DNA from 3 places in the Lysinibacillus sp. IITD104 genome. Region 1 is predicted to be linked to each of the others. Evidence: riboswitches for the same ligand, from Rfam matches in the RefSeq annotation. Region 1 holds a riboswitch; each other region holds the start of a gene.
What was found. Region 1 has a riboswitch for lysine ahead of V1L66_RS21665 (amino acid permease). Riboswitches for the same ligand answer to the same signal wherever they lie in the genome.
Positions count from the first base shown of each region.

Region 1 (3,290 bases):
AAATTCTAGCATAGAAAAAGGTTTAGCAATATAATCATCTGCCCCTAATCCTAAGCCTAGTGCTTTATCAACATCACTGTCTTTGGCAGACATAATAATGATAGGAAGTGCTGCCTGCTCTCGAATAATCTTTAATACTTCCAATCCATTTAGTTTAGGAATCATAATATCTAAGATGACCAAATCAAAGGTATTTTGCAAACAATTTTGTAATGCCTCTTCACCATTGATCGCGGTTGTGACATTGAAACCTTCCATAGTTAAATAATTTTCAACCATTTCACGAATGGCTTCATCGTCTTCTACCAGTAAAATATGCTTTTGCATTATCATGCACCTCTCCTACTAAAACCCAATTTCCATATGTATATTACATTACCATATTTATGATGTTTAATTGGAGAGATTTTGTTCATGAGTGTTAAAAAAAAGCTGCCCTATAAACCATCACTTTTTGGTTTACAGAACAGCTCTATTAATTAATCTTCAACTTTTAAATCACAATCTTTAAGTGGAAGCATTTTTGTTTTGTGCTTTATTTTATAGCCCAACCATAATGCTAAAAATAGTGGAATCCCAATATACGAAACAAGGATACCGTACCAATCTATTTTTTCACCTGTAAAGGCTGTGTAATTTTGTCCAATGACTACGATCATACAAACAGTAAAAGCAAATAATGGTCCAAATGGATATAATTTAGCTTTATAAGGTAATAACTTTGGATCTAAGCCCTGTGCATCAAACGCTCGGCGGAAACGATAATGACTAAATGCAATACCTAGCCATGCAATAAAGCCAGACATTCCAGAAGCATTTAATAGCCAGATATAAACCACTCCATCACCAAAGAAGGATGCCAAAAATGCTAAACAGCCTACAGCTAATGTTGCCATAAGTGCATAAATCGGAATACCTCGACGACTTAGCTTTGAGAAAAATTTAGGTGCATGTCCATCCACTGCTAATTGCCATAGCATACGAGAAGATGCGTATAGTCCTGAATTTCCTGCTGACAGCATAGCCGTTAAAATAATGGCATTCATTAATGAAGCAGCAAAGGCAATACCTAGGCGGTCAAACACTAGTGTAAACGGTGAGACTGCGATATCTTCTGATAATAAACGTTCATCTGTGAATGGAATCAACATCCCAATTGCACCAATCGCTAAAATATAAAACAAAATAATACGCCAAAATACAGATTTAACAGCCTTCGGAATATTTTTACCAGGATCATCTGTTTCACCTGCTGTAATTCCAAGTAATTCTGTTCCTTGGAATGAAAATCCAGCTGCTAGGAAAATACCAAATGTGGCAAGGAAGCCACCATGGAATGGCCCATCACTAATAAAGAAATTAGTGAAACCTACAGGAGCCTGCCCACCTAAAATACCAAAAATCATTAGTAAGCTAATGATAATAAAAACAATGACCGTTGCTACTTTAATCATGGCAAACCAATATTCACTTTCACCATAACTTTTTACGGATAGTAAATTAAACGTCAGTACAACAGCAATAAATAATACTGTCCAAAGTGCTGATGAGCTATCTGGAAACCAATATTTCATAATTAATGATACAGCAGCAATTTCTGCAGCAATGGTGATTGCCCAGTTATACCAGTAGTTCCAGCCTAATGCAAAGCCCAAAGCGGGATCTACAAATTTGGTTGCATACGTACTAAATGAACCTGATGATGGCATATAAGCAGCCATTTCCCCTAAGCTTGTCATTAAAAAATACACCATAATACCGATTAAAGCATAGGCAAGCAATGCTCCTCCAGGTCCTGCCTGAGCAATAGCACCACCACTGGCTAAAAATAGCCCCGTACCAATTGTACCGCCTAAAGAAATCATTGTGATATGACGACTTTTTAATTCTTTTTTCAGCTTCGGTGCTTTATGTCCGAACTGATTTACTTTTATTTCACTCACGATATAGCTTCCTTCCTATTTATGAGGCAAAAAAATGCCATCACATATACACTGTGATGGCTACGTTAATCCTCAGTTTTTCTTACATGATAGCTCAACACGTTGTGCAAACGTGACAGTTCTGTTCCTTTCGGAGACAGCCCCAGCATGAGGTTTTCAAGTCCCCTCACACTTCGGCAATATTTCCTTTCAGCTAATTTCATCAATGCTTGTCATTTCAATTAGCATACTTATAAATATCGCGACCTCTACCTCAATACAAACATGAGGCATATAATTATTAAATTTATGATGTTTATTATACTAACATAAGACCATAGACATTTCAATACAACGGGAAATGTTCTGTATTTTATGAATCTTCTACTATTTTTAATAGTGTGATAAAGTGTTATAGTAGTTCAATTAGAATGGTTATTATTAGGGGGGATTTTATTTTGACTACAAATGATCATTCCACTAGTTTTCCAAGTAAAAAAATTAGCTGGAAAGGAACAACCTTACTTTTAGTCTTTGGCGTTATCTTTATAGCCTCTACATTACGAATGCCACTAACTGTTGTTGGCCCAATTATATCCTTTATCCGTGAAGATCTAGGGATATCTAATGTATTGGCAGGCTTTCTAACAACTATTCCATTGCTGGCTTTTGCTATTATATCTCCATTTGCGCCAGTTGTAGCACGCAAATTAGGGCTCGAGCTAACATTATTTTTATCCACTTTTCTCTTGGCCTTAGGGATTGTCCTACGCTCACTTGGTACAACAGAATTACTTCTATTGGGTACTGTGTTAATTGGCGTAGCCATTTCTTTTGGAAATGTATTAATTCCTGGATTATTAAAATTGAAATTTCCATATCATGTTGGTTTATTGATGGCCTTTTTCACCATGTCCATGAATTTTACTGCTGGCCTTGGTGCTGGTATTAGCTATCCTATAGCTAATTCATCGTTAGGCTGGCAAGGGGCGCTATCCATTGCACTCATACTTGTTCTAGTTACAATCTTAATTTGGATACCTCAACTAAAGTCAAATAAACCGGAACCAGTTACTACATCTAAAAAGACCAGTACACCTCTGTGGAAATCACCTGTTACTTGGGCTGTCACAGGGGCAATGGGTTTACAGTCTTTATTATTCTACACAACAGCAGCTTGGATACCTGAAATCTATATTGCTCAAGGTTTAGCACCTGATAAAGCTGGCTGGATGTTTTCAATCATGCAATTCTCACAAGTACCAATGGCCTTGGCAGTGCCTATTATTGCAGGCAAAATGACTTCTCAACGCCCACTTGTATTGATGTTTACTTCCTTCTATTTAGTAGGCTTTGTTGGGGTTGTCA
Region 1 is NZ_JBAHYH020000001.1:4,285,935-4,289,224, forward strand. It holds gene V1L66_RS21660 (response regulator transcription factor) at 1-327, opposite strand, end outside; gene V1L66_RS21665 (amino acid permease) at 480-1,943, opposite strand; lysine riboswitch at 2,026-2,202, opposite strand; gene V1L66_RS21670 (MFS transporter) at 2,381-3,290, shown strand, end outside.

Region 2 (3,290 bases), 2.9 Mb from region 1:
AAGCTAAAATGCTAGCAGCTGCAGAAAATCTGGAATTTGAGCGAGCGAAGGAATTCCGAGACCAAATTGCCCATATTGATACGGTTATGCAGAAACAAAAAATAGTTTCAAGTGATACAACAAATCGAGATGTATTTGGCTATGCAGTGGAAAAAGGATGGATGTGTGTTCAGGTTTTCTTTGTGCGCCAAGGTAAGCTGATAGAGCGTGATGTCTCGATTTTCCCGATCTATCAAGATGCAGAGGATGAATTTTTAACTTTTGTTGGACGCTTTTATGAAAAACCAGAGCATATTAAGCCAAAAGAAATCTTTATTCCACAAGCCATTGATGCAGCTATCTTAACTGAATTATTAGAGATCAAAGTGCTTACACCGAAAAGAGGTCAAAAGAAGGAATTGGTTGAATTAGCAACCAAAAATGCCGAAATTGCTGTGGCAGCTAAATTCCAGCTAATAGAACGCCAGGAGGAACGTACCATTGGTGCTTGTGAGGCACTTGGTGAAGCAATGGGTATTAGTACACCTTTACGAATTGAAGCTTTTGATAATAGTCATATGCATGGAACGGATGCAGTATCTGCCATGGTAGTGTTCATTGATGGGAAGCCTGCGAAAAAGGAATACCGAAAATATAAAACACGTACAGCAGCCAAGCATGATGATTACGGTGCAATGCAGGAGGTTATACGTCGTCGCTATATACGTGTTTTAAAGGAAGGTCTCCCATTACCAGATTTAGTCTTAATTGATGGTGGTAAGGGGCAAATGGAAGTAGCCCGTGAAGTACTAGAAGATGAGCTAGGTCTTGTCATACCGATTGCTGGTTTAGCAAAGGATGATAAGCATAATACATCTCAGCTATTGTTTGGTGATCCACCAGAAGTGATTAGCTTGAAACGTACAAGTGATGGCTTTTATTTATTACAACGAATTCAAGACGAAGTTCACCGCTTTGCTATTACATTCTTGCGTCAACAGCATGAGAAGCATGCCATTCAATCTGTATTAGATCATATTGAAGGGGTAGGACCAAAACGAAAGCAACAGTTGCTAAAACATTTCGGTTCAGTCAAAAAAATTCGAGAGGCGAGCGAGCTAGCATTACAGGAGGCTGGGATGCCCGCTAATTTAGCAAGCCAAATTTTTAGCTATTTTCAGCAACAATCATTGTCAAAGGAATAGGCATGTGCTATGGTTATAAATAACATTGTTTTCAATGTTATGGAGAGCCAACTGCGTGACTAGTTTGTTTACGCTAAAGCTTAATGAATTGAATACATTCACTTTAAAGTGATGATAGAGGTGCAAGGTTCAAGAGTAACACGATGGAGGATGGACAAATCCAAAGATATTGTGTGAAAGGGGAGCTTGCCGAAGTACAGTATTGTTGTTCCATTGCTGTACTGGTTTTGCATTTAAGAAATGTAAGACTGTCGATTCTAAACGTTTCGGAGAGCTATCACACATGCGCAAGTTACGATTATTGTACATGTTATAGGCAGCTTTCACGTTATGTGGAGGCTGCCTTTTAGTTTTTCTAGAAACCCATAATTAGGTGAAATACATGAACTGGAAGGGAGAACGAAAGAATGGCTAAAATCGTGATGAAGTTTGGAGGAGCTGCATTAGGTTCCACTGAACAAATCCAAGAGGCTGCTCGGAAAGCGATTGCTGAAAAGGACAAAGGTTTTGATGTAGTGGTGGTCGTTGCAGCGATGGGACTCACTTTGAAAGAGATGAAAATGATGGTACATCAACTAACAGACGATGTATCGAAACGAGAATTAGATGCAGTTTTGTCAACAGGCTCTCAATTATCTAGTGCTTTATTAGCCATCGCCTTACAGGAAGCAGGCTATAATGCTGTGTCTCTAACTGGATGGCAAGCTGGTATACATACGGACGGTATGTATCGACATGCACGAATCGACTATATAGATGTTAGTCGAATGGAAGAACACTTTACACAGGGACAAATTGTAGTCATTGCAGGAGAACAGGGGATTGACGAAGAGCACAATATTACCATGCTTGGGAAAGGTGGAGCTGAAACAGCAGCTGTAGCACTTGCTGTATCATTGGAAGCGGAGAGAGTTGATATGTATACAAATGTGGACGGTGTTTATACAGCAGATCCACGTTATGTTACAAATGCCCAAAAGCTACAGGAAATATCCTATGATGAAATGTTGGAATTATCTAACTTAGGATCTCATATCATACATCCACGTGCGGTGGAGTTAGCGAAGAAATTTCAAATGCCTGTTATTATACGCTCAAGTTTAGTTGAATCAGTAGGCACTTTATTGAAGGAGGAAGTAGAAATGGAAAAAAATTTAGTCGTTCGTGGTGTGGCATTTGAATCGGATATTATTCGTTTAACAGTAGGGTATGATGCTTTTTCCAATGCTTCATTAGCAGACATATTTACGGTTCTTGCAGAGAACCGTATTAATGTAGATATAATTGTCCAAGCCATTATTGATGGGTTGAAGCCAACTGTATCGTTTTCCATTTTAAAAGAGGAATTTGCGGAAGCATTACGTGTGTTAGAGGAAAGTAAATTATCACTCGGATTTAGTTTTGCTGACTTCGAAATTGGGCTAGCAAAAGTTTCTATCATAGGTTCAGGCATGGCTTCTAATCCAGGCGTTGCTGCTCGTATGTTTGATCGGTTACGTCGTGAAAATATCCCTGTAAAAATGGTAAGTACCTCTGAAATAAAAGTGTCCGTTGTTGTCCCACAGGATGATATGATCAAAGCAGCTAATGCTCTCCATGATGAGTTTAATTTAGAGCAAGCACTTTACATATAATAATAGAAGAAACAGCATTTTATGTAATTGACCGAAATAAAAGGAAGAAAAAAGAAGGATTGTCCTCCCATTCTTTAATGGGAGACAATCCTTTTTAATTATTCTAAGGGAATGGTATTCATAATACGTTCTTTAACATCCCATTTGACTGTAAACATGACGTATTGTTGCTTTTCCCGTTTTTCATTATAGCATTCTGTCAGGTAGCCTTTCGCTAGTTGAATTTGCTCTGCTATAAATCCTGCTTCAAGTTTAAAGCTACGTTGCTTAATTTGCAGAATTTCAGGGTCATTTGTCAACTGGAAAATGCGTCCATCTTTTGATTCCTTTATGAGTTCTAATGTACCCCAGCAGGCATCTGCGAAAAATGCGATAAGTTCATCTTGACTTTTACATGGGAACTTGCGAGCAAGCTCCTTACCTGCCCAATAAAGGACATCATCTTCATGTTTACCGAGTATAGAAGATAGAA
Region 2 is NZ_JBAHYH020000001.1:1,368,107-1,371,396, forward strand. It holds gene uvrC (excinuclease ABC subunit UvrC) at 1-1,184, shown strand, start outside; lysine riboswitch at 1,292-1,469, shown strand; gene V1L66_RS06940 (aspartate kinase) at 1,592-2,818, shown strand; gene V1L66_RS06945 (YslB family protein) at 2,917-3,290, opposite strand, start outside.
Region 2: linked by a shared signal. The riboswitch ahead of V1L66_RS06940 (aspartate kinase) and the one ahead of V1L66_RS21665 (amino acid permease) in region 1 are both predicted to bind lysine.

Region 3 (3,290 bases), 1.9 Mb from region 1:
TTCGAAGTAACGGAAGTTGTTACCCGAAATTGATTTTGTTTGGAAGAATAATTCCGTTACCCCAATGACATTTAATACGGCTGTATCTTTAATATTCATGATTAATTGGTTACCTGTCGCTGGTAAAACATTACGCGCTACTTGTGGTAAGACAACATGAAGCATAATTTGGAAGTGATTCATGCCAATTGCTGATGCTGCCTCGTATTGACCATTATCAATGGAGACAATACCGCCACGAACAATTTCTGCCATATAAGCCCCTGTATTGAGGGAAACGACTAAAATACCTGCTGTAATAAAGTGCATATCGATACCGAATGCGATATCTAATCCGTAGTAGACAACCATAGCCTGTACAATCATTGGTGTACCACGGAAAAATTCAACATAGCATGTCAGTATAAAATTAATGAGCTTTAAGCTATAAAATTTCACACCTTTTTTACGAACTGGAATCGTATGCATAATTCCGATGAAAAATCCGATAAATGCACCAATAATTGTACTAATACTCGAAATCAGTAACGTATAATACGCACCTCGTAAAAACATTTGCCAGTTGTTTTCAATAATTGAAAGTATCCATTCAAGACTCATGATGTTCCTCCTAACAATGTCATCTTGCTTGCTTATTTCTTTTGTGCCCTAGCTCTTTCTACCATTCTATGATTTGTCACGCTAGGACATTATCATTATGTAGAGAGGTTCTCATTTTGATAATGATGAAATGATCATGCACGGACTAGTTGCTAGTCCGTGCCATGTCATTATTGTGCTGCGGGTTGTTGAGAAATAGCTTCTTCCATAATCGCTTGACGATCATCTTCTGAAATGCCTTTTAGGATTTCATTGATTTTTTCGCGATTTGCGTCATCTTTACGTAAGCCTACAGCAATTGAAGTATTTGATAGGTCTGTATCAAAGCCTTCTTCAAATGCTACATATGTGAATTTATCGTTGGCAGCAGAAGCGGAAATGCCCTCTGGACGTTCAGCTACATAGCCATCAATTTTACCTGCTTCTAAAGCCACACGCATTGCTGGGAAGCTCTCCATTGCCGTTTGTTTTTCTACACCTTTAATTTGGTCAATCACTGTGTAGTTAGATGTATTTAATTGTGATGTAATTTTAGCACCTGAGAAGTCTTGAATCGATTTTGCGTCTTCATATTTGCTACCTTTTTTAATAACCATAACAAAATCAGAAGTATAATAGTTTTCTGTAAAATCAATTGTTTTCTTACGTTCTTCTGTTGGTGACATACCTGCGATAATTGCATCAATTTTGTTCGATTGTAGCGCTGGAACTAATCCGTCCCACTCCATTTTAACAATGACTAACTCTTTGCCTAAACCTTCAGCAATTTTCTTTGCCATTTGTACATCATAGCCACCTGCATACTCTGCATTATCCGCAATTTTCACTGCGCCATTTGCATCGTCTTGCTGTGTCCAGTTGAACGGTGGGTAGCCAGCCTCCATTCCGATTCGGAATTCACCGCCGCCTTCTTCTTTGTCAGTTCCAGCATCACTTGAACCGCCCTCTTTTTTGTCACTTGTGCCACATGCAGCTAGCACAATTGCTGTCATGATAGAGATCATTACTAACAACCATTTTCTTTTCATGAAAAACTCCCCTTTTCTGTAAAAAAATAAGACAACTGTACTAAAAAAGACCTAAGTATATTGAACTTAGGTCTTACCTTTTATGACAGTTGCCCAAATCCTCACTATAATTTCCATGTTTCCGAGATAGCACAACCTAGTAAATCTGGAAATCCATTTACTAGGACAGTCCTGCACTTATTCACTGCAGACCCAGTATAAAAGTACGAGCTCCTTTTATACTTCGGCGATATTTCCTTCTTCATTGCGTCTTCGCTTGCTTGTACTCAACAATGAACTAATAAATACCGCGCCTCTACCTCACTGGTAACAATTCGTGAGGTTTGTTTATTTAATTGATATTTAGATACTACTATAAAACTAATATGTTCGTCAAGACGATTTTAACATTTTTCTGACTAATGACAATATTAGGATATTGTGCGTTCTGCTTCCACTTTAAATCGTTGAACTTTTGTTGATATTTCTGAAAATTACAACAAATATTTATTATAGAGTATGTTCTATATGTGAGAAAAGTTGCGTTTTTTTCTTTCTTTGCTCCTCTAAACGATGTAACATTCGTACTCTTTCAAGCTTAGAATCGGTCAGTACCTTTCGTCATACAAAAAACCCTGCTGAACATTGTTCGCAGGGTTTAATGGGATTATGAATTTAATAATAAATCTTCAGGATTTTCGATTAATTCTTTAACCGTTTTTAAGAATCCTACAGAATCTTTACCATCGATGATACGGTGATCGTATGAAAGTGCTACATACATCATTGGACGGATTTGAACTTCACCATTTACTGCAACTGGACGGTTAACAATTGAGTGCATGCCTAAAATACCAGCTTGTGTACCGTTCATAATTGGTGTTGACATTAATGAACCGAATACACCACCATTTGTGATTGTGAATGATCCACCAGCCATGTCATTTAAGCCTAATTTTTTATCACGAGCTTTTGTCGCTAAGTTAGCGATATCTTTTTCGATTTCTGCAAAGTTTTTGCTATTTGCATCGCGTACAACTGGTACGACTAAACCTTCTTCAGTTGATACAGCAATACCGATATCAAAGAAGTTATTTAAATGAATTTCATCGCCAGAGATTTGAGCGTTTACGTATGGATATTTTTTCAGTGCTGCAACAACAGCTTTCGTGAAGAATGACATGAAACCAAGTTTGATGTCGTTTGCTTTTACAAACTCTTCTTGTTTACGTTTACGAAGTGCCATGATGTTTGTCATGTCAATTTCGTTGAATGTTGTTAACATTGCTGTTGATTGTTTCACTTCTAATAAACGTTTTGCAATTGTTTGGCGACGACGGCTCATTTTTTCAATTGTTACACGGTCAGAATTAGCTGCTGGTGTGAACACTACTGGGCCACCTGAAGTTGCTACTGATGTAGGTGCTGCTGGTGCTACAGCTGGTGCTGTACCATGAGCTGCTACATCTTGTACACGTACACGTCCTTGTGGATCTACTGGAGATACCGCGGCAAGGTCAATACCTTTTTCACGTGCAAGACGACGTGCTGCTGGAGATGCAACTACACGCTCACCAGAAGTTTCTTCTACTACTGGAGCTGCTGCAACTGGTGCTGCTGCGGCTTGTGGCGCTGCTGGTGCAGGTGCTGCCTCAGTTGGTGCTGCCGCTGCTGGAGCTGCTG
Region 3 is NZ_JBAHYH020000001.1:2,348,081-2,351,370, forward strand. It holds gene V1L66_RS11935 (amino acid ABC transporter permease) at 1-600, opposite strand, end outside; gene V1L66_RS11940 (transporter substrate-binding domain-containing protein) at 771-1,628, opposite strand; lysine riboswitch at 1,748-1,934, opposite strand; gene odhB (2-oxoglutarate dehydrogenase complex dihydrolipoyllysine-residue succinyltransferase) at 2,275-3,290, opposite strand, start outside.
Region 3: linked by a shared signal. The riboswitch ahead of V1L66_RS11940 (transporter substrate-binding domain-containing protein) and the one ahead of V1L66_RS21665 (amino acid permease) in region 1 are both predicted to bind lysine.